4 regions of the Bacillus paralicheniformis genome follow, and region 3 is predicted to be linked to each of the others. Evidence: riboswitches for the same ligand, from Rfam matches in the RefSeq annotation. Region 3 holds a riboswitch; each other region holds the start of a gene.

Region 1 (5,318 bases), 1.5 Mb from region 3:
ACTTAATTTTTCCTGGCCGTCCGGTCCGATCGGGTGAAAAAGCTCCTGTCTTGAATACCTGCCGGTCAAATCGTCAACTTCCCTTCTTCAGGACTGCTGGCGATGCCGTAGTTCTTTTCCGGAATTCGTCCGGCAAGGTATCCGAGTCTGCCCGCTTCAACGGCGAGCTTCATAGCCTTCGCCATTTGGACCGGATCTTTCGCCCCGCTCACTGCCGTGTTCAAAAGCACTCCGTCAGCGCCGAGTTCCATTGCGTATGCCGCATCTTTCGGAGAACCGATTCCGGCATCCACGATTACGGGAACCTTAGCCTGTTCAATGATGAACGACAGGTTAAGCGGATTGACGATTCCCTGTCCCGAACCGATTGGAGAGGCCCCGGGCATAATGGCGTGTACGCCGAGCTCTTCAAGCTTTCTCGCAAGGACGACATCGTCCGATGTATACGGCAGCACAATGAAGCCTTCTTCAAGCAAGGCTTCTGACGCCTTCAGCGTTTCTACCGGGTCAGGCAGAAGCGAACGGTCACAGCCGATCACTTCGACTTTGATCATGTCGCAAAGACCACTCGCTTTAGCAAGCTTGGCGATCCGGACGGCTTCCTCAGCCGTTTTTGCTCCCGCCGTATTCGGCAAAAGCGTATAACGGCTTAAATCAAGCTGCTCCAAAAAATTAGGCTGAGATTCTTCAAAAATATTCATCCGTCTGACGGCAAAGGTCAGGATCTCCGATTCAGATGCACTGACAGCCTCTTTTTGAATTTCAAATGACGGATACTTCCCTGTACCGAGCAATAATCTTGATGAGAATTGACGATCTGCGATTTTTAACATAACGGTTTATCCCCCTCCGACAAAATGAACGATTTCGATGACATCGTGTTCTTCCAGTTTGACTGTTTGATATTGGTCTTTTCCGATAATCTGCCTGTTTCTTTCAACAACGACAACACGATTCTCCAAACTGTAGGATGCGAGTAAATCGTAAATCGTGCCGCCGTCATCTCTCCACTCTATTTTCCGGCCGTTGAGCTGAATGTTCACCTGTGCACAGCCTCCTTTCGCTCCGCTTTAAACGCCTCGGCCCACTCTGTTTTGACCGGATTGCCGAGGATCATGTCAGCTATCATCTCACCGGTTGCAGGTGCCAGGAGGATGCCGTTTCTGAAATGTCCGGCAGCAAACAATATCCGGTCATTTTCAGGGTGTCTGCCGATATATGGATTGCCATCCCCTGTTTCCGGGCGCAATCCGGCCCAGCATTGGTCGATGTTCATGGATTCAATGTCAGGGAGCATCGACTTGGCCTTTCGGATCAACTCCTCGATTCCGCCAAGTTCCGGCTGTTCATTCCAATCCCCGGGCTTCATTGTCGCGCCGACGACAAGCTTTCCGCTATGGCGCGGAACGATGTAGCAATGATCATGGTAAAGCGTCCTCGTCAAAGGGATGCCGTCATTCCACACAGACAGGCACTCCCCTTTGACAGGATAAAAGCTTTTGTCTATGCCGATCAGTTTAAAGAAAGCACCGCTCCACACACCGCTTGCAATGACAACGTGCTCCGCCTCCGCGGTGCATGAAGCAGCAGTGACGCGGACGGCCCCCGCTTCAGATTCGATCGATAAAACGGGGGTAAACTCGAAGACCTCGGCACCGAGAATCCGGGCCCCCCTGGCAAATGCCCTGCACACTGCGGCCGGTTCGACATGGATGTCGTCCCGAATGAAATTAGCGCCGAGAATCCCTTTTCCGGCATGCGGTTCCAGCTCATATACTTCAGCGGCTTCAAGCCATTCCACTGAATCCAGTGCAGCCATTTGCATCAGGTGTTCGCGGTCGCTTTCTGAAAATGCCAGCTTTAATATCCCTCCGTCATGCTTTCTGATATCGATGCCGCTTAAGTCTTTCAATTCGCCCGTCAGCCGCTGATAGGCTTTTTGGCTGGCTCTGGCAAATTCGAAAAAGGTACCGGGTTTATCGCATTCCGCATGGGCGCCGAGCATGCCCGCCGCCGCGCTCGTCGCTTTTTTGCCGACTTCTCCGCTTTCAAACACGGCCGTTTTTTTCCCCGCTTTCGCAAGATGGTAAGCGATGGATGTCCCGATGATGCCTCCGCCGATCACGATCGTATCATAGCGCTTTCTCATATGAATCTCCCTTCGCGAGACAGGCAAGCCGCGCGGCCGCCTCATCCGGTCTGTCATGAGAAAAGATCCCCGACATCACGGCGATGCCGTCTGCCATTTTGACTTCCGCCAGTCGTTGTTCGGTAATACCCCCGATCGCAATGACCGGAATGCGGACAGCCGCCTTCACTTCAGCCAGACTGAGAGCTCCTCTTCCTTTCCGGCCCTTTTTACAGTCCGTTTCAAAAATGTGGCCGAACAGCACGTAATCTGCACCTTCAGTTTCAGCCTGAACCGCTTCTTCTGGCGAATGGACGGACTTTCCGATTTTCAAATGCGGAAAACGGCTCCTCACACTTTTGACGGAAAAGCCGTGTGAAGGCAGCTGAACCCGGTGAATGTGATGAAACAAAGCGATATCAACCCTGTCGTTGATGATCAGTTTCCGCTTATCAACCCCTTCTTTGGCAAGGCGGTCGATTAAACTTGATATTTCACTTACTTTTTTTGATCTTTCCCTGATATGGATAAAGTCAACGGCATTTTGAATCGAGATGATTTTTGCAGCAAGCTCTTCCACAGAGTGCTTGTCATCGGTGATCGCGTGCAGATGCAAGCTGATCCACCCCGCTTTTTGACCAGCTTTCTTTTTGGTAGGCCATATCCCAGAAGCTGTATTCGTAGAAGCTGGAGATGACGAAGTTCTCCTTCATCTTCGCGCGCGTTTTCTCATCGGCGTTTTCAGCCAGCTCATCGAAGCGGTTGATCTGTTCTGTCACAAGTTCTTTAAACCAGTCGCCTCCGTATGTCGCGATCCATTCCTGATAAATCGCGCTGTCAGGCCTGCACGTTTTTAACGTTTCGCCGACGTCATAATAGAGCCAATAGCAAGGAAGCAAAGCGGCCAGTATTTCCGCAAAACTGCCGCTCACGACAGAACGGTACATATGCGATGTGTACGCATACGCTGTCGGCGACGGCTGAAACGACTCCAGTTCTTCCTTTGTGATTCCCAATAGATCGGTGAATTTCCTATGGAGCGACATCTCGGCTTCATATGTGCCTTTCGCGTGTTCAGCCATCCGGCTTGTCGTATATAAATCGCGAGCATATGCCGCACCAAAGGATTGGACTTTGGCAAAGTGGGTCAAATAGTAGGAATCCTGCATGACATAGTATTTAAATCGATCAACCGGAAGTGTGCCGTCTCCAATCCCTTGAATAAACGGATGGACAAAACTGCCTTCCCACCATTTTGCAGCGCTGTTTCGGCATTCTTCTGAAAACTTCATTTCGAGGCTCCTCCTTCGATTCTGAACATAAAAAAACCACTTTCCCGCAAGGAAAGTGGTTTGGAATTTGCATAAATACATACTCAAATACCGTGCCACTTCCCTACGCAGGTTTGAACCTGTTCAGGTTATGAGGGTCTAAAAGTCACACTTTTATCTCAGCCCTTATCAAGGACTCCCCTAGTGGAAAACATTTCTTGTTCATTCAGTTTATACTTTTATCTTATCACGAATTGCAAAATGGTCAAGCATCAGTCTCCAAGCGTTTTTCTCAATTCCGCAATATATTCGCGCGAACCGGTGGCGATCAGCCTGTCACCCAACTGCAGCCTTGTATCCCCGTGGGGCACGATGCTGTCCACCCCGCGGAAAATTCGGACGAAGATAACATCTCCCGTAAACGGAAACTCCCTTAACAGAACACCGTCAAATCGCTCATTGCTCATATTGATCTGATACAGCGACGCATCCTGGTTCGTCAGGAGTTTCATAACGCCAGGCGCCTCGATAAGCGCGCGCAGCAGCGTTTTTGTAGAAAGCAGAATAGAGAATGTATCAATTCCGTTATCTTTCAGTCTGGATTCGGCGTCTGGAGAATCTGCGCTGGCGATAATTCTCGCGACTTTCTGCTCCTTCGCAAAAAGCGCGATCCCTGTATTGCGCTCTTCGCTGCCAGTGGCCACGACGAGTATATCCGTTTGGAAAACGCCGAATGATTGAAGCGTCTCGTATTCATAATCAGGCAAAACTTCAACATCAAACACCGGGTCCGCCAGATTTTCTTCCTTTTTTTCCTGCCGGACATGCAGGATTCTGACGTGATAATCTTCCGGAGAAAGTTCGAGCGTGACTGGCAGCGTCATTTGATTTGCGCCGATAAAGGTGATCGTCTTTTTCTCTTTTTCGCTTTCCGTTTTCGGCATTAATTTTTTAAAGCCGGTCGGTGTGATGATGCATGTAATGACAGCGACCAGAATCAGCGCGCCGGACATCTGCGCGTCAATGACGCCGATGCGCTCGCCGATCGTTGTCGCCGCGATCACCAAAGAAAGCGTGGAAGTCAGGAGAAAACCGGAAGCCAGCACGGTTTTCATGTCATACCACTTTTTCAAAAACAGCACCGGAACGACTTTGCTGATTAACAGAGCCACAAACAGAAGCGGGATCATCACTAAAATTTTCGGATTGCCAAACAGTGACCAAATGTCCAATTTGACGCCTGTCATCACAAAGAAGATCGGGATGAGGAATCCGTATCCGAATGAATCGAGCTGCTGAACGAGCTCCTTGTTCGGCGAAAGCAGCGAAACAAGCACCCCGGCCAAAAACGCGCCAAGTATGTTTTCTGCACCGAGCGACTCGGACAGCGCCACAAGTACGATGATCAGCGTAAATATCGCCCTTGTGCCGATCTGGATCGTTCCTTTTGACAGCACTTCGACAAAAGGCCGCTTTTTAAATATCCTTCCGAACAGGTATAAAACGACGCCGGCGGCAAATAAGATCATCAGCAGCCACATATTGCTGTTTTCGTCCCCGTAGATTGAGGCGAACACTGCAAGCAGAATCATCGTGACAAGATCGGCAATGACGGCGACAAGCAAAATAATCTGGCCGATATTTGTCTTCATGAGACGCTCTTCTTTCAGCGTCGGAACGACAACCCCGAGCGAAATTGTCGAAATGATCAGCGTCATTAAAAAGGCGTTGTCAATAAATCCTGCCATGACAAAGCTGTAAGAAAGGCCGAGCGATAAAATAAAGACGGCAATAAAGATGACCGAAGCCGTTTTAAATGTATTCGGCGCTTCCTTTCCGCTTGGAAGCAGCTGCTTTTTCTTTCCTTTTTCAAATGCGGAAAAATCGATTTCAAGCCCGCTTAAAAACATTAAAAAGAT
Region 2 (5,318 bases), 920 kb from region 3:
AGGGAGCAAGCTCCCGTCGGTCCGCTCGACTTGCATGTATTAGGCACGCCGCCAGCGTTCGTCCTGAGCCAGGATCAAACTCTCCATGAAATAATGGAGCGCAGATTAAGTTCGTCACATCCTGTGACAACATCTGCATGACCTGCATCGTGCAGGCCCCTGACTACGCACATTCGCATGTACGATTTATTTAATGAATTAACAGGTACGTTTTGTCTTGTTTAGTTTTCAAAGATCATTTCCGCCTCTCGAAGAAGCGACTTTACTAATATAACATTCTATCATCATGAATGTCAACAACTTTTTTCAAAAGATTTTCGAAGTTGTTTTTATAAAGCCTCCTTTTTAGGGGCGGATATTAATATAACATCTATTTTCGTTTTGCACAATAGCTTTTTTAAAAAAATAATAATCAAATGATTTGGACTCAGATGATTCCTGATCATCTCGACCTCAGGCAGTTGACAGCATTTATTTCTTCTTACTGCTTTCTTCTATATAAAAGTATACAGCGGTCTTTAAAAATTGATTTGATAAAGCTGCACATGGTCCAAAGCTTCGAGGATGACATTAAACTCTCCGTTATCAGCTTTTACTTGAATACAAAGCTCCTCATTCCGGAGCTTTGTAACAGGATATATATTCTTCTCATTTTCATTCACGCTGGTTTGCGGATAAAGATTGTGCAGCCTACCTTTTCAGCTTGGCGGTCGAATGTCTGACAACCAGTTCAGGTTTGTAGACGGTGGAATGCTCTAGCTGATTCGTGTTGCGTCCCTCAACTTTGGCAATCATCCATTTTGCCGCCTCAATCCCCATCTGCATTTTCGGATGAGTGACTGACGTCAGCTTCACTTCAGATGCCTCGCTCAAATGTGAGTCGTCATATCCGACAATCGAAATGTCTGCCGGCACTTTCAAACCGAATTCCCTCACGACATCCAACACCATAAGCGCTATCTCGTCATTATAGCAGAATATGGCAGTCGGACGATCTGATGAAGAAAGCCGCTTCCTGGCTTCAGCTATCGTTTTTTGTTTTTTGTTCTCTGTTGTGTACGTCACGACCATTTCAGGGTAAAACGACAAGCCGTTTTCTCTGAAAGCACGGATAAATCCTTTCATCCGGTTGGCGCCCTGCATATCGTCCTGTTTAAAGAAACCGAACACTTTTTCATGGCCGAGTTTAATCAAATGCTCAGTGGCGATAAAGCCGCCGTGTTCATCATCCAAAATGAAATGGGGCGGATTTAGCTCCTGATAAAATTGGTTGATCATCAAATACGGAATATGATGTTGTTCAAGCGTCAGATAGTAACTTAAATTCGGGTTAAAGCTTCCTGTTTTCGTCGGCTCCACGATCAACCCAGCAATTTTTTTATCGAGCATATTCACAAGGCATTGTTTTTCTTTTTCAATGTCATTATTGGTGCTCGCGACGACAAGGGTGTATCCTTCGCTGGACAGTGACGATTCGATTCCTCTTATAATAGAAGGAAAAATGTAATCCGAAAGGTAAGTCGTAATAACCCCGATCATCTTATTTCTTTCCCTTCCTTTTTCAGAAAGCTGAAGACGGTGAGAGCAATACGTCCCTGAGCCCTGCTCTCTGTATAAAAGCCCTTCATGAACAAGGTCGCCAATCGCTTGCCGGATCGTGTGCCTGCTTACATCAAATATTTTCATCAATTCGTTTTCCGAATGAATTTTTTCCCCCGGCTTCACTTTGCCTTCATATATCCACGATTTAATTTTATTTTTCACCATGCTGTATTTTGTAGGTTCACTCATCAGATCAACCCTTTACTGATCTTGTACGTACGAATACGTTCTATTATAAAGGAAAAGATGTTTGCATTGCTACATATTGGAGAAATTAAGCAAAATTTTTCGAAAAATCAGCTTGTCGTCCGTTTCTTTTTTTAGTATAGTAGAATATAACTAAATAACTTGATGACCACAAGGGGAGCCTCGAGGCTGAGAGTGAACGACCGTTCTGACCCTTTGAACCTGTTAGTTAACGCTGGCGTAGGGATGTGGCAAAGTCATTTCTAATTGCATCCAAAGCAGTGCGTGGAAAACTTTCCTACTCCTTCCCCGCATTGCTTTTTTTATTGGGAAAGAAGTCCAGTATCCCTTTGTTCATCAAAAGTGAGGGTTATGATGAATCAATCTAAACAACTTGTACAGCTGATTGAAATTGCGTTTATGACAGGAATAGCACTTATACTTGATATGGTGTCCGGAATGTTTTTAAAAATGCCTCAAGGCGGTTCAATCGCCGTCATGATGATTCCGATCTTCCTGATTTCCTTTAGATGGGGGCTGAAGGCAGGGCTGGCAACCGGGTTTTTAGCCGGATTGCTTCAGTTCGTCACTGGAGGATATTACGTAGTTCATCCTCTGCAGCTTTTTCTTGATTACTTTATCGCGCCTACAGCCGCGGGGATCGGCGGCTTTTTTGCCGGATCGATCAGAAATGCTTCAGTCGAGAAACAAAAAGGAAAGATCATTTTCTATGTTACGCTGGCCGTCTTTCTCGGAAGCGGACTGAAATTTCTCGCTCATGTCATCAGCGGCGCTGTCTTTTTTGGAAACTATGCGCCTGAAGGCACTCCGGTATGGATTTATTCCTTGGTATATAATGGAACATATATGCTTCCGTCTTTCATTGTCTGCACAATTGTCCTTTGTTTACTGCTGCTAACCGCGCCAAAACTCTTGGAAAACAGATCAGACATGAGATAGCATAAAAAAACAGCGGACTCGCCTGAGATTCCGCTGTTTTTTATGATTTAATCAAATCCGCGACCAATATATACCGCTCCGGTGCTGAACCGATAAAGTCAAAAGGATAGCAGGTGGAAACCGTCAATGTTGCTCTCGGCTTTGGTACAATCACCGTCCGGTCATCCGCATCCACGATCCGCACCTTTTTCACTTTGTATGTAAAAGTTCCGTAGGAAGCTTCAACAATTAACTGATCGCCTTTCCCCACTCGGCCGAGTTTTCGGAAAACCGTATCCCGGTGGCCTGATAAAACCGAGTTGTCATCTTCTCCAGGCAGAACGGAACCAGCGAAATGGCCCACGCCTTTTTGCAGCTCGTCTTCATCTGTCCCGTGATATATAGGAATCCTTGCATTGATTTTCGGAATGACAAGATCACCGATTTTCTCCCCGGTTTTAAATGTTTGATCAATCACCGTTTTTTCTTTTTTCGCCGTCTGAATCGGAGGTTTTTCAGGCTTTTCTTCTTCTTTCATCTGCTGAAATGAAAAAAGAGCGTAGCCGTGCATTAACTTGAACACATTCGTTGTTGTAAAATAAGCGCCGCACACAACCATCACAATAGCTGCGAGCCAGATGATTTTTTTTCGATGTGCCTTAATTTCCTTTCACTCCTTATAAAAACTTCCCATTCTCTACATAATTAGAATGGGAAGTGACATGTTAAGCCGCTTTGCGAAGCCTTCTGATCATGAAGAATCCGCCAAACATCAGAACGGCGCCTAAGATCGACCATTCCGCGTAATGCCCGGCTGTCTTTGGAAGCTTTGCACCTTTAACCGTCTTTTTCACATGAGATGGCTTTGAATCATGTTTGACAGCCGTTTGGGTTTGCTTCACTTTTGACCCTGTATCATGAATTAAATCAGATCCGATCATGTCAGGCGTCAGCAATACATCCAAAATGAAGTTGCCTTGCAGATCGTATACTTCCACCAGAAGGCTTGCTCCCTTCAGATCTTCCGCGCTGACAAGCGTTGTCAAAGACACTTCTTTTTTCTTTCCGTCTTTAACAAGATAGTATTTTGTTTTCACTTCAAGCGTCTTCTGAAGATCGTTTAAAATGGATAGCATTTCAGCGATATCCTGAGCTGACAGCTCTGATACAGACTCGAAATCGGCTACCGCTTCAAGACGTTCTCCAAGAGCCATCAAATCATTTTCAAGGTTTGGATTTTTATCGCGCACCTTTCGGAGATGATTCACGAGCCTTTCCCACTCCTGATCATCCACACCCAATTCTTGAAACAGGTTCCCGATCTGAAAATCGTCTTCTTCATATGTCACAGTGAAAAGCGCATCATCCAATTCGTATTCAAACATAAACACGTCGAGAATGTTTTGGCCGCTTTCCATATAGCCATTTTCAACAAAAAGGTCAGCCGCTTCTTTTTCGCTCAATCCGTATTCTTTTAAATAGGATGCCAAAAGTTGATTAGTCAGTCTTTCCCCTAAAAAATCTTTCAACTCTTCCACCGACTCAAAATCTTTTAAACTTTCATCATATGTATCCTGTAAATAAGCTTCCAATTCTTTTTCTGTCATTCCTATTTCTTCAAGATACTCTTGAAGCTCGGCCTGTTTCGGCGCGGCAAAAGCACCAGCTGCCGGCACTAAAACCAGGATGCAGACCAATAGTGACATCAGCCTTTTTTTCATTTCTTATGACCCCCTAAATTTATCTTTCATTTTGATTATAGTGGAAATATTTTTAAAAACATGTATTGTAATTGAAAATCTTTTCGTCTATAATATTTTGTTCTTTTTCCTGTTTAAACAGGCATAATCTTCCCCTCTATTGAATGTAATATAGTAAAGCGAATAGAGGAGGTATGCAAATGAACCCTTACTATATGATGCTCTTATGTTACGTCCTATCGATCATCCACTTTTTAATAGGCTACCGGGAAGCCCTGAAAATAAGCGGAGCTGACGGGCTGGTCAACGGAACCGCAATGATCTCCTGTATTCCGCTTGGCGCGGTTTTCGCTTTTTTCGCGCACTTTTTTTGGAAAATGACGATTTAATTTCAGAAATGAACTTTTCACCGGCGAACTTGCATTTCAGCGTTATTCACAGACGGCAGCAGTTTATGCTATGATTAATAGAACTTCAATTTACAAAAAATTCACAAAGATTGGAGGGAAGAGAATGGCCAAAGCCGTGGCTTCACAAGAAGTCGCCAATATGCTCAACGACTGGTACATACTGATGAAAAAACGAGACATTTCAGGCTCGATCGAAATGAAAGATGACATAGATAAAGCAATTGAAAAAATGGAAGAAGATCATGACGTTCTACTCTATTATCAAATGCTCGATTTTCGCTTAAGGCTCCTTCTTGAAGATATCTCCCAATCTTCCACCGAAAAATTGGAGGCCATCAGTTTTCAAGACAAAGATCCAAAAAGTACGGACGACAAGCTGAATTATTATTTTTACCTGTTTAAAGGGATTTATGAGGACTACAAGCAAAACCATACAGAAGCGCTCAATTTTTTCAGAATAGCGGAAAAAAGACTGAGCGTC
Region 3 (5,318 bases):
GACTTGCGCATTCCGCAGGGGACGATTAAAGCGACGGTTCTCGTTGAAACGATCCTGGCGGCTTTTGAAATGGATGAAATCCTCTATGAATTGAAGGAGCATTCAGCCGGACTTAACTGCGGCAGGTGGGATTATATTTTCAGCTTTATTAAGAAATTCAGGAACAGGGAAGACGTCATTCTTCCAGACCGCTCAGCCGTGACGATGACGGTTCCAAACATGAGGGCGTACTCCCTCTTGGCGATTCAAACGTGTCATAAACGCAACGTCCATGCGATCGGGGGAATGGCGGCGCAAATTCCCGCTAAAGACAAACCTGAGATCAATGAAGCCGCATTTGCCAAAATCCGCGAAGATAAGGAACGTGAAGTAAAAGACGGACATGACGGAACATGGATCGCGCATCCCGGCATGATTCAAACGGCGCTCGATGTATTCAATCAGCATATGCCGTCGGCGAACCAGATTCATAGAAAGCGGGAAGACGTAAAGGTCGAGGAAAAAGACTTGCTGGAAGTACCGCAAGGCCGGATTACAGAAGCAGGCGTCCGTACCAATATCAGCGCCGGCATCCGCTATTTAGCTTCATGGCTGTCGGGCAGAGGCGCCGCTCCGATCGACCACTTAATGGAGGACGCAGCAACGGCGGAGATTTCCAGAGCCCAGCTTTGGCAATGGATTCGCCATCCGAAAGGGGTTCTTGACGATGGCCGGAAAGTCAACGCCGAAATGGTCAAGATGATGAAAGAGGAAGAAATGCAGAAAATCTTCGAAGAAGCCGGCATAGAACATTTTCGGAGCGGCCGGTTCGAAGAGGCCGGACAGTTATTTGAACAGCTGATTTTGGATGATGAATTCGCGGAATTTCTAACGATACCCGCTTATGAAAAAATATGATGGGGGAATGTGCGATGCTGAAAGAAAAACAACTCGCAGAAAGCTGGGAGCATGAAGAACGCTGGAAAGGGATCACAAGGCCGTATCAGGCGGCTGACGTTATTCGGCTGAGAGGCACGCTTGAGATTGAATACACGATTGCAAGGCGCGGCGCCGAAAAGCTGTGGAAGCTTCTCCACACAGAGGACTTCGTGCCGGCGCTGGGCGCTTTGACCGGAAATCAAGCCATGCAGCAAGTAAAAGCCGGATTGAAAGCGATTTATTTAAGCGGTTGGCAGGTGGCGGCCGATGCCAATTTGTCAGGGAGCATGTATCCTGACCAAAGCCTTTATCCGGCAAACAGCGTGCCGGAAGTCGTCAAAAAAATCAACCGTACGCTGCAGCGCGCCGATCAAATTCACCATATGGAAGGAAAAGAAGACATCGATTGGTTTGCTCCGATTGTGGCCGACGCTGAAGCGGGCTTCGGCGGACAGCTGAATGTGTTCGAGCTGATGAAAGGTATGATTGAAGCCGGCGCCGCGGGAGTTCACTTTGAAGACCAGTTGTCGTCTGAGAAAAAGTGCGGGCATTTGGGCGGGAAAGTGCTGCTTCCGACGCAAACGGCGGTGCGTAATTTGATTGCCGCGCGCCTCGCCGCAGACGTGATGGGAGTCCCGACCATTCTTATTGCCCGTACGGACGCGAATGCGGCCGACCTGATCACAAGCGACGTCGATTCATATGATGCGCCGTTTTTGACGGGAGAGCGAACAGCGGAAGGGTTCTTCAAAACAAAGCCGGGTCTTGATCAGGCGATTGCGAGAGGTTTGGCGTATGCGCCGTATGCCGATTTGATCTGGTGTGAAACGTCTGAGCCGAATATTGAAGAAGCCCGCCGGTTTGCACAGGCGATCCATGAAAAATTCCCGGGCAAACTGCTCGCCTACAACTGCTCCCCTTCGTTCAACTGGAAGGCCAAACTGGATGACAACACCATCTTGAACTTCCAGAAACAGCTCAGTGAAATGGGCTATAAATTTCAATTTGTCACACTGGCAGGCTTCCACGCCTTAAACCACGGCATGTTTGAATTGGCCCGCCAATATAAGCACCGCGGAATGGCGGCGTATTCTGATCTGCAGCAGGCCGAGTTTGCCAGCGAAGTCCACGGCTATACGGCGACAAGGCATCAGCGCGAAGTCGGAACGAGCTACTTTGATGAAGTCGCCCAGGTTGTGACAGGCGGGACTTCATCAACCACTGCACTGAAGGGATCGACTGAAGCGGAACAATTTCAATCCTAAAAACGTAAAAAGCCGCCCGTCATGGGGCGGCTTGCTTGTTGTCTATCAAGTTAGCAATTGACATCATTGGAAGGGGCGGTAAAAGGGTTTTCCCTAATAACAGTCAGTGTCTGATGATTTTTGTTGTTTCTTTTGGCCGGCCGGTTGTCTTTGCTGAAAGAATAGAACAAATACACAGCCATTGTCAAAATCAAGATAAACATCATCATAAATATCCCCTCCAAATTTTTTTGTCTTCACTATATTAGACGAACAAGCCTGCAAAAGGTTTCAGAAAATTAACATTTTTCCATAAATATTTTTACCCGCTGCATCTTCTGTATGAAACCCGGCGGTTCTATACAAGAATAAAACTGAAAAACTCAGGTTGACATCATAATCATTGATGTGTAGAGTAAAAGTTAATGTAATAGGAAGTCCACTAGGGGAGCCGTAAGCCGGCTGAGACAAGAAGCGATCTTGGACCCTTTGAACCTGATCTAGTTCATACTAGCGTAGGGAAGTGGAGCCGGTGTCTTTATGATTTCATCATACAAAGGCCGCTCCATTTTGGGGCGGCTTTTTTGCGTAAAAAGCGGCTCGCTCCCCCTGTGCCTTCCTTATAAAACCGATTGCTGAGGAGGCTATCTACATGAGTTTTTCTGCAGAACTTCGCCGCGAGGCAGACCCTATTTTTGAAGCCATTTTTGAGCATCCGTTTGTATTGGGACTGGCGTCCGGCAAGCTGAAAAAGGAGCAGCTTATTCATTATGTGAAGCAAGATTACGAGTATTTGAACGCTTTTATTCAAATCTACGGAATTGCAATTTCCAAGTGTCAAAACCGGAAAGACATGGAGATGTTTCATGAGCAGATTTCATTTGTATTAAACAGCGAAGTGCACCCGCACAACAACCTGTGCCGGGCCGCGGGGGTGGAGTATGAATCTCTGCAGGGCTATCCGCTTGCGCCTTCTGCCCATCATTATATCCACCATATGCTGACGACGGCGCACGAAGGCACGCTGGGAGAGATATTAGCCGTCTTGCTGCCTTGTCCGTGGACATATTGGGAGATCGGAAAAAAACTGATGATGGACGTTCAGCCTGACCCGTCGCATCCATTTTATGACTGGATCTGTTTTTACGGAGACAGAACCGATTCAATCACGACGAAGTTTTGCGCCCGCCTGGATGAATGGGCCGAAACAGCGGGCAAGGCTGAAAAAGAAAAAATGAAGGAGCTTTTTTTGCAAAGCTGTCAGCTTGAATACGGCTTTTGGGAGATGGCTTATACAGTTGAAGATTGGCCTGTGGAAATGGAGGCGGTGAGACGATGAATTGGAACATGAAAGAAGTCGTGATGGCAGTGATCTTGTCCGTTGCATGCGGCGTCATTTACTTAGGATGGTCCACCTTGTGGATCCCTGTTTCAGCTATTGTCGGGCCTGTCGGAGCGAACTTTATGTTCGGCATTTGGGTGATCGCCAGCCCGATTGTCGCTTATATCATCCGTAAACCGGGTGCGGCGCTGATTGCCGAGACGGCAGCTGCGGCGGTCGAACTGCTGACCGGAAGCCACTTTGGACTGTCAGCATTATTAATCGGTGTGTTCCAGGGAGCCGGTGCGGAAATCGCGTTTGCGATCTTTCGCTATAAGCGTTACAACTTGTTTACCCTTATGCTTTCCGGTGCGCTTGCCGCGGTCGGAAGCATGACATACAGCCTGATGGCGAACGGTTTTGCCTACTATACGACGCAAACGCTGATCATGACGCTTATCATCCAAATCATCAGCGGCATTGTACTCGGCGGCTGGCTGGCAAAAGCCGTTGTCGAAGCGCTTGCGAAAACGGGAGTCCTGAATCAGTATGAGATCATGAAGGAACAGCGGAAGAAGGATGATGCCGATGCGTTCATTTCTCGGATGCAGTAACCTTTCCGTCCGTTTTTATCATCGTCCTGAAACAGTCCTAGACCGGGTCTCGCTGTCGATTGGGCAGGGAGAGAAAGTGCTGATACTCGGTCCGAGCGGAAGCGGCAAATCGACACTGTTGTCCGTGCTTTCCGGCATCATTCCTGAACATGTCGAAGCTGAGGTCAGCGGAGAGGTCAATCGCAGAAAGAGCGCCGGCGTTATGTTTCAGGATCCGGATTCGCAGTTCTGCATGCTTCATGTTGATGAGGAAATCGCTTTTAGCCTAGAAAACCGGTCCGTCTCCCCAAAAGATATGGACGGCATCATCTCGGAGCTGATGGAGCAAGTCGGATTAAAGATAGATAAGAAAACGCCGATCGAAACCTTGTCAGGCGGTATGAAGCAGAGACTGGCATTAGCGTGCCTGCTCGCTCTGGAGCCTGAAGTGCTGTTTTTTGACGAGCCGACGGCGCAGCTGGACCCGGCCAGCCGGAAAGACATCTTTGCCTTGCTTCGTAACGTTTCACGAAAAAGCGGACAGACGATGGTGTTCGTCGAACACGTGCTGGACGGCTGTATCGAGTGGATGGACCGCGTCATTCTTTTCAATGGAAAGGGACAGATCATCGCTGACGGAAAGCCGGAAGAAATCGTGAAACATTTTCAGCCGGAGATGAAAGCGGCGGGCATCTGGCAGCCGAAACTGTACCCTGCGGTATGGGAAGATGTCATCACACAAGATGATCATCCGCTCGCCGTCAAGCTCTCTTCTACATTGAAAATGAAAGAGGAGGAGGCGAAAAACAGGCCTGCAGCTGACAGAGACATATTGATCCGCGCAGACGACGCGGCGATCGGCTATCGGAAAAAGATCGTTGCCGACGGCATCACCCTTGAGATTCCAAGGGGAGAATGGATTTCGGTCATCGGCGAGAACGGGAGCGGAAAGAGTACGTTTTTAAAAAGTCTGATCAGGCTTGAAGCCGTCAAAAAAGGGCGCCTTTATCTTGAGGATCGGGAGCTGAAGAAATGGTCCGACCGGACGCTCTATGAGAAGGCCGGCTTTGTCTTTCAAAATCCCGAGCTTCAATTTATTCGGGACACGGTGTTTGACGAGATCGCGTTCGGGGCGAGGCAGCGGGGATGGCCGGAGGACCGGGTCGAAAAGAAAACGGCTGAATTGCTGCGGGAATTCGGACTTGACGCTCATCAAAAAGCGCACCCCTTTACATTAAGCCT
Region 4 (5,318 bases), 1.2 Mb from region 3:
CTGCTGAACAGCCCGCAAGAAGCATCAGGCAGCCCAGCATATACAACGGCCATTTTTTCACGTTTTTCCGCTCCTTTCTGCTCAAATCCCTGAACCTTCCTGAAAGCTGAATGTTTCCGTTGTCTCGAATTCTTTCAGCACTTTTTGTCTGATTGATTGAAAAACGGGCGATGTTCTGCTGCGCGGAAATGGCAGATCGACCGGAATCAGCTTGTGGATTCTCCCCGGCTTTGCGGTAAGAATAGCGACCCGGTTGGCTAAATAAACCGATTCGTCAATATCGTGCGTCACGAGGATCATCGTCATCTTCTTTTCTCGCCAAATGTCTGTCAGAACATCCTGGAGATGCTTTCTCGTAAAGGCGTCCAAGGCGCCGAAGGGTTCATCAAGCAGCAAAATCTCAGGCTCCCTGAGCAAAGCCCTGGCAATCGCGACCCGCTGCGACATACCTCCGGACAGCTCGCGTGGATACTGTTTCTCCGCGCCTTTCAGCCGCACCGTTTCAATCAATTCATCGACTTTTTTTCGCACCGCCGGTTCTTTCAGGCTTAAATCTGCGGCGATATTTTGCTCGACCGTCAGCCATGGAAAAAGCCGATGCTCCTGAAAGATGAAACCTTGCTGAATCCCCGGGCCCTTGATTTCTCTTCCGTTCATGCTGATTCGCCCTTCATAATTCCCGTCAAGACCGGCAGCGATTTTTAAGAGCGTGCTTTTCCCGCATCCGCTTGGACCGATGACAGTCAGAAATTCGCCGTTTTCGACCGTCAGTTTCACGTCTTGAAGCACGCTTGTTTTAAGGCTGCCGTTTCCAAATGCTTTTTCATTTACACGAATTGATAAAGACATCTTGTTCCCCTTTCTTTTCTAAACTGAAAATAAAAAACTCTTATCCCAATTGAGATAAGAGCCTTCGGTTGACCGATCAGCGCTGATGAAATTTTCCGAAATATTAAACAACATACTAATTCATATTATTCCGACCTGTCAACCCCATATTATAAAAAAACAGATGAAAGGTTCCCCTTTCATCTGCAGTATTGCCCGTTTTTAACTGTAAATGCTGCCGCCTGCTTTTTTAAATTCCTTCGCCTTCTCTTCCAATCCTTTTTGAATAGCCTTTTGTTCATCAAGGTCGTTTTCCTTGGCATAGTCGCGAATATCCTGGGAAATTCTCATACTGCAAAATTTAGGCCCGCACATTGAACAAAAGTGTGCCGTTTTGGCGCCTTCCGCCGGAAGGGTTTCGTCATGGTATTCAAGCGCTCTTTCCGGATCGAGCGACAAATTGAACTGGTCCCGCCAGCGGAATTCAAAGCGCGCCTTGGAAAGCGCGTCATCGCGGATTTGCGCGCCGGGGTGCCCTTTGGCAAGGTCAGCCGCATGGGCCGCGATTTTGTATGTTATGACGCCTTCGCGGACATCGTCTTTGTTCGGCAGTCCCAAATGCTCCTTCGGCGTCACATAGCAAAGCATGGCCGTACCGTACCAGCCGATCATCGCCGCTCCGATTGCCGATGTAATATGATCGTAGCCCGGTGCAATATCGGTCGTCAGCGGGCCGAGCGTGTAAAACGGCGCCTCTTTGCAAATTTCCATCTGCTTGTCAACATTCTCTTTAATTTTATGCATCGGCACGTGTCCCGGTCCTTCGATCATCACTTGAACATCATGCTTCCAGGCGATTTCCGTCAGCTCGCCGAGCGTCTCCAATTCGGCAAATTGGGCCTCATCATTCGCATCGGCAATCGAGCCGGGCCGAAGGCCGTCCCCGAGCGAAAATGCGATATCGTATGTTTTCATAATCTCGCAAATCTCTTCAAAATGAGTGTACAGAAAGCTTTCCTCATGATGAGCCAAACACCATTGCGCCATAATTGCCCCGCCGCGGGATACAATTCCAGTGACGCGCTTTGCCGTCAGCGGCACATACCGAAGAAGGACGCCGGCATGAATCGTAAAATAATCAACGCCTTGCTCAGCCTGCTCGATTAATGTATCGCGGTAAATCTCCCAAGTGAGATCTTCCGCGACGCCGTTTACTTTTTCAAGCGCCTGATAAATCGGCACAGTCCCTACAGGAGCTGGACAATTGCGGATGATCCACTCCCTCGTTGTATGAATATCTTTACCTGTGGACAAGTCCATCATCGTATCGGCGCCCCAGCGGATGGCCCATGTCATTTTTTCTACTTCTTCTTCAATCGAAGAGGTGACAGCGGAATTGCCGATGTTGGCATTGATTTTCACGTGGAAGTTGCGGCCGATAATCATCGGTTCGCTTTCCGGATGGTTGATGTTTGACGGAATAATCGCCCGTCCGCTTGCCACTTCATCACGAACAAATTCGGGAGATACATGCTCTCGGATCGCGATAAATTCCATCTCGGGCGTAATGATCCCCTTTCTTGCGTAATGCAGCTGGGTGACATTTTGACTTTTTTTCGCGCGCAGCGGTTTTCGTTTCAACCCTGGATAGCTGTTGCTCGCTTTCTCTTTGCTTTTATAGCCGTTATCCTCCGGTCTGATTTCTCTGCCTTCATATTCTTCGGTATCGCCGCGCTCCCTGATCCAGGTCGCCCGCAAAGGTTTCAGCCCCTTAAGAATATCAACCTCTGCATTCGCGTCCGTATAGGGACCGCTCGTGTCGTAGACGCGGACAGGCTGATTTTCTTCGGCGCCAAATGAACCCGTCGTCGGACTTAGCGAAATTTCTCTCATCGGCACTTGAATGTCAGGTCGCGCCCCTTCGACATACACTTTGCGGCTCCCTGAAAAACTTGACATAATCGAGATGTTTTTTTGCTGTACTGACTCCTGTTTCATGTAAAAATCCTTCCCCTCTAAAAAATTGATCAGGACGAAACTCCGGAACAGCACCAGCACAAAAAAACCAGGATCATATGATGAACCTGGTTTTACAGTCAGTAAAATCACTGGAAGACAGACGGACCATACCCATTCCCCATCTTCTCCCGAATCCTTTTTACTTCCCCACGCTGGTACGAACCAGATCAGGTCCAAAGGGTTAAGAAACACATGTTTCTCTCTCAGCCCGCAGTCGGGCACCCCTAGTAAAGCTATTCAATTCATTTTTTATCGTAACACACCGATTTGGCAAGTGAAAAGGATGGAAAAATATATGAATCTTTTTCACTATAAAAGGGATCAGAGCGGCGCACCCAATGATTATAAATTGCGATGAAGCACATCAAGTATATGTTTCAAATCCGTCGCCTCAATTTGGCCAGGTGCGGATGCTTTTTTCGCTGCGCCGAACGTCACGGCCGAGCCAAATACCTCTCCGGCGAGCCGGCTGATCAAGCCTTTTCCGGCCATCGACATCGTGATAATCGGCCGCTTCGCATACCGCTCATGCATCATATGAGTCGCCTCAAGCAACACCAGCACATCTGCCGGTGTTTCAGGCATCACCGCGATCTTAGGGAAATCGGCGCCAAGATCCTGGGCTTTTCGGAGACGGGAAACGATCTCTTCCGCTCTCGGCGTCTTCCCGAAATCGTGGTTGGATATAATGACAAAGACATGCTGCATATGAGCCGATTGAACTAGTTTTTCCACATGATGCTCTTCATTGAACAGCTCGACATCAATCACATCTGCCAGCCCTGTTTTTACTACGGCATGATTCAAGGAAAAGTAAAATTCCTTACTGACTTCTTTTTCGCCGCCTTCCTCCGCGCTGCGAAATGTAAATATCAACGGGATATCCTTTAAGATCTCCCGGATGTCAGCCAATACCTTTTTCACTTTGTCAACGTCTTCGACATCCTCAAAAAAATCCGCCCGCCATTCGGCAAGATCCGGATTAATCGATAGAAGAAAAGCAGCTTCTTCTTTCAATTGTTCATGCGTTTTTCCGATGAGCGGCACGCAAATTTTCGGGGCTCCTTCTCCGATGGCCACCCCTCTGATCTTCACCGTATTCAACAACGGCCTCACTCCTGTTCTCTATATTACAAGGGTCTTTGCATTAACGGTACCGAAGATTGGCCGTAAGCACAAGCAGAAATTAAGAAAGAAGGCTAAACACTTAAAGCACTTATATACCAACATGAGATCACCTTTCGATAGCTTGCTTGTTTAAAAATGAATCTACTATTCCTTGCAGAATATGACTCATTTCTTCAGGAGTTTCCTTCCGGCCTCTCTCAAACCATTTTGAAAGGATGTTCCAAAAGCCCCCTGCGCTGAATGAAAGCCCGTACTCCAAGTCGATTTTGCTTTTAAAATGAAAGGTTTCTTCTTTAAATTTTTTATGAAGATCCGGTAGAAGTTCATTATATTTCTCAACAATCAAATAAAACAAATGGTTCTGATGAAGGGCTTGTAAAAAATCGGCATGTCGGCTCCAAAAGTTGAAGTATGCATGTCCAAGACTGGATAAGTCAATATGTTTTTCCTGAACAATGTAATTGGAATACTCACTGCAAAGCTGCTCAAAATAGCGGTCTAATATATCTTTTTTTGAATGGAAATGCCGATAAAATGTTCTTCTGTCAAGCTGCGCTTTTTCCGCTATCTCTGTAATGGTGATGTCTGAAAAGCTTTTTTCCTTCATAAGCTCCAACAATGATAGCGTCAGCCAGCTTTTAGATTGCTGAGCTGTTTTTGAGGGCATTTGCTTCATATTCTCTCTCCTGTCGCACTTTTTATGGCAATGTAGCACTTTTCGTTGGCTCATTGACTTTGTTCTCTATGAAATGTCACAATTGTGGCACATAAGAGGGGGAATGTAAATGGAGAATATGCAATTTATGGCTTGGATGCTGCCGATATTATTTATACTGCATGATTTTGAAGAGATGGTGATGGTCGAGGCATGGGGCAAAAGATATCGAAGCGAGCTGAAACAACTGAAAAAAGCTCCATTTGGACATGCCAAAACCGCTTCTTTTGTTTGCGCTGTGCTCGAAGAATTTATACTAGCTGTTGGTGTAACTGTTCTCAGTATTTATTTTAATCAATATATTATCTGGTTTGGTTTCTTTTTTGCTTTTACTGTTCATTTCCTTGTTCATATCGTCCTATGGTTCAGATTTAAACATTATGTACCCGGCATATTAACGTCGATCTTTATGCTGCCATTTTGTTGCTATCTGCTGACCGCTGCCGCAGAGATAGAAAAATTCAGTTTTCCTGCAATGATCTTATCAGCCATATCCGGAACACTTATCGTCTTTTTTAACCTTAAGTTTCTGCATAAAAAAATGGGGAGGATTCAAGAAAGGCTGGAAGCATATGGCCGCATATGAAAAGCAGGCACTTACGGAAGCTTCCGGCCCTTTGACTAGAAG

What was found. A riboswitch is a leader RNA that binds a small molecule or an ion and turns the genes downstream of it on or off. The one in region 3 is predicted to bind thiamine pyrophosphate.
Region 1: it holds a riboswitch for thiamine pyrophosphate, as region 3 does, so the genes downstream of both, tenA (thiaminase II) here and tenA (thiaminase II) in region 3, are expected to answer to the same signal.
Region 2: it holds a riboswitch for thiamine pyrophosphate, as region 3 does, so the genes downstream of both, thiT (energy-coupled thiamine transporter ThiT) here and tenA (thiaminase II) in region 3, are expected to answer to the same signal.
Region 4: it holds a riboswitch for thiamine pyrophosphate, as region 3 does, so the genes downstream of both, thiC (phosphomethylpyrimidine synthase ThiC) here and tenA (thiaminase II) in region 3, are expected to answer to the same signal.

The regions. Positions count from the first base shown of each region.
Region 1 covers NZ_CP023665.1:1,367,827-1,373,144, reverse strand. The annotation lists gene CP943_RS06955 (thiazole biosynthesis adenylyltransferase ThiF) at 1-69, opposite strand, end outside; gene CP943_RS06950 (thiazole synthase) at 66-833, opposite strand; gene thiS (sulfur carrier protein ThiS) at 840-1,043, opposite strand; gene thiO (glycine oxidase ThiO) at 1,040-2,149, opposite strand; gene tenI (thiazole tautomerase TenI) at 2,133-2,744, opposite strand; gene tenA (thiaminase II) at 2,719-3,420, opposite strand; TPP riboswitch at 3,504-3,612, opposite strand; gene CP943_RS06925 (monovalent cation:proton antiporter family protein) at 3,672-5,318, opposite strand, start outside.
Region 2 covers NZ_CP023665.1:3,308,296-3,313,613, forward strand. The annotation lists rRNA gene CP943_RS16880 (16S ribosomal RNA) at 1-90, opposite strand, end outside; gene CP943_RS16885 (GntR family transcriptional regulator) at 691-1,791, opposite strand; TPP riboswitch at 1,953-2,052, shown strand; gene thiT (energy-coupled thiamine transporter ThiT) at 2,164-2,748, shown strand; gene CP943_RS16895 (class D sortase) at 2,789-3,346, opposite strand; gene CP943_RS16900 (processed acidic surface protein) at 3,453-4,448, opposite strand; gene CP943_RS16905 (hypothetical protein) at 4,628-4,816, shown strand; gene CP943_RS16910 (response regulator aspartate phosphatase) at 4,941-5,318, shown strand, end outside.
Region 3 covers NZ_CP023665.1:4,223,409-4,228,726, reverse strand. The annotation lists gene aceB (malate synthase A) at 1-897, shown strand, start outside; gene aceA (isocitrate lyase) at 912-2,183, shown strand; gene CP943_RS22560 (hypothetical protein) at 2,234-2,392, opposite strand; TPP riboswitch at 2,597-2,701, shown strand; gene tenA (thiaminase II) at 2,815-3,501, shown strand; gene CP943_RS21545 (ECF transporter S component) at 3,498-4,097, shown strand; gene CP943_RS21540 (ABC transporter ATP-binding protein) at 4,072-5,318, shown strand, end outside.
Region 4 covers NZ_CP023665.1:1,028,955-1,034,272, reverse strand. The annotation lists gene CP943_RS05255 (aliphatic sulfonate ABC transporter substrate-binding protein) at 1-40, opposite strand, end outside; gene CP943_RS05250 (ABC transporter ATP-binding protein) at 82-849, opposite strand; gene thiC (phosphomethylpyrimidine synthase ThiC) at 1,051-2,826, opposite strand; TPP riboswitch at 2,975-3,083, opposite strand; gene aroD (type I 3-dehydroquinate dehydratase) at 3,190-3,954, opposite strand; gene CP943_RS05235 (TetR/AcrR family transcriptional regulator) at 4,082-4,651, opposite strand; gene CP943_RS05230 (HXXEE domain-containing protein) at 4,761-5,276, shown strand.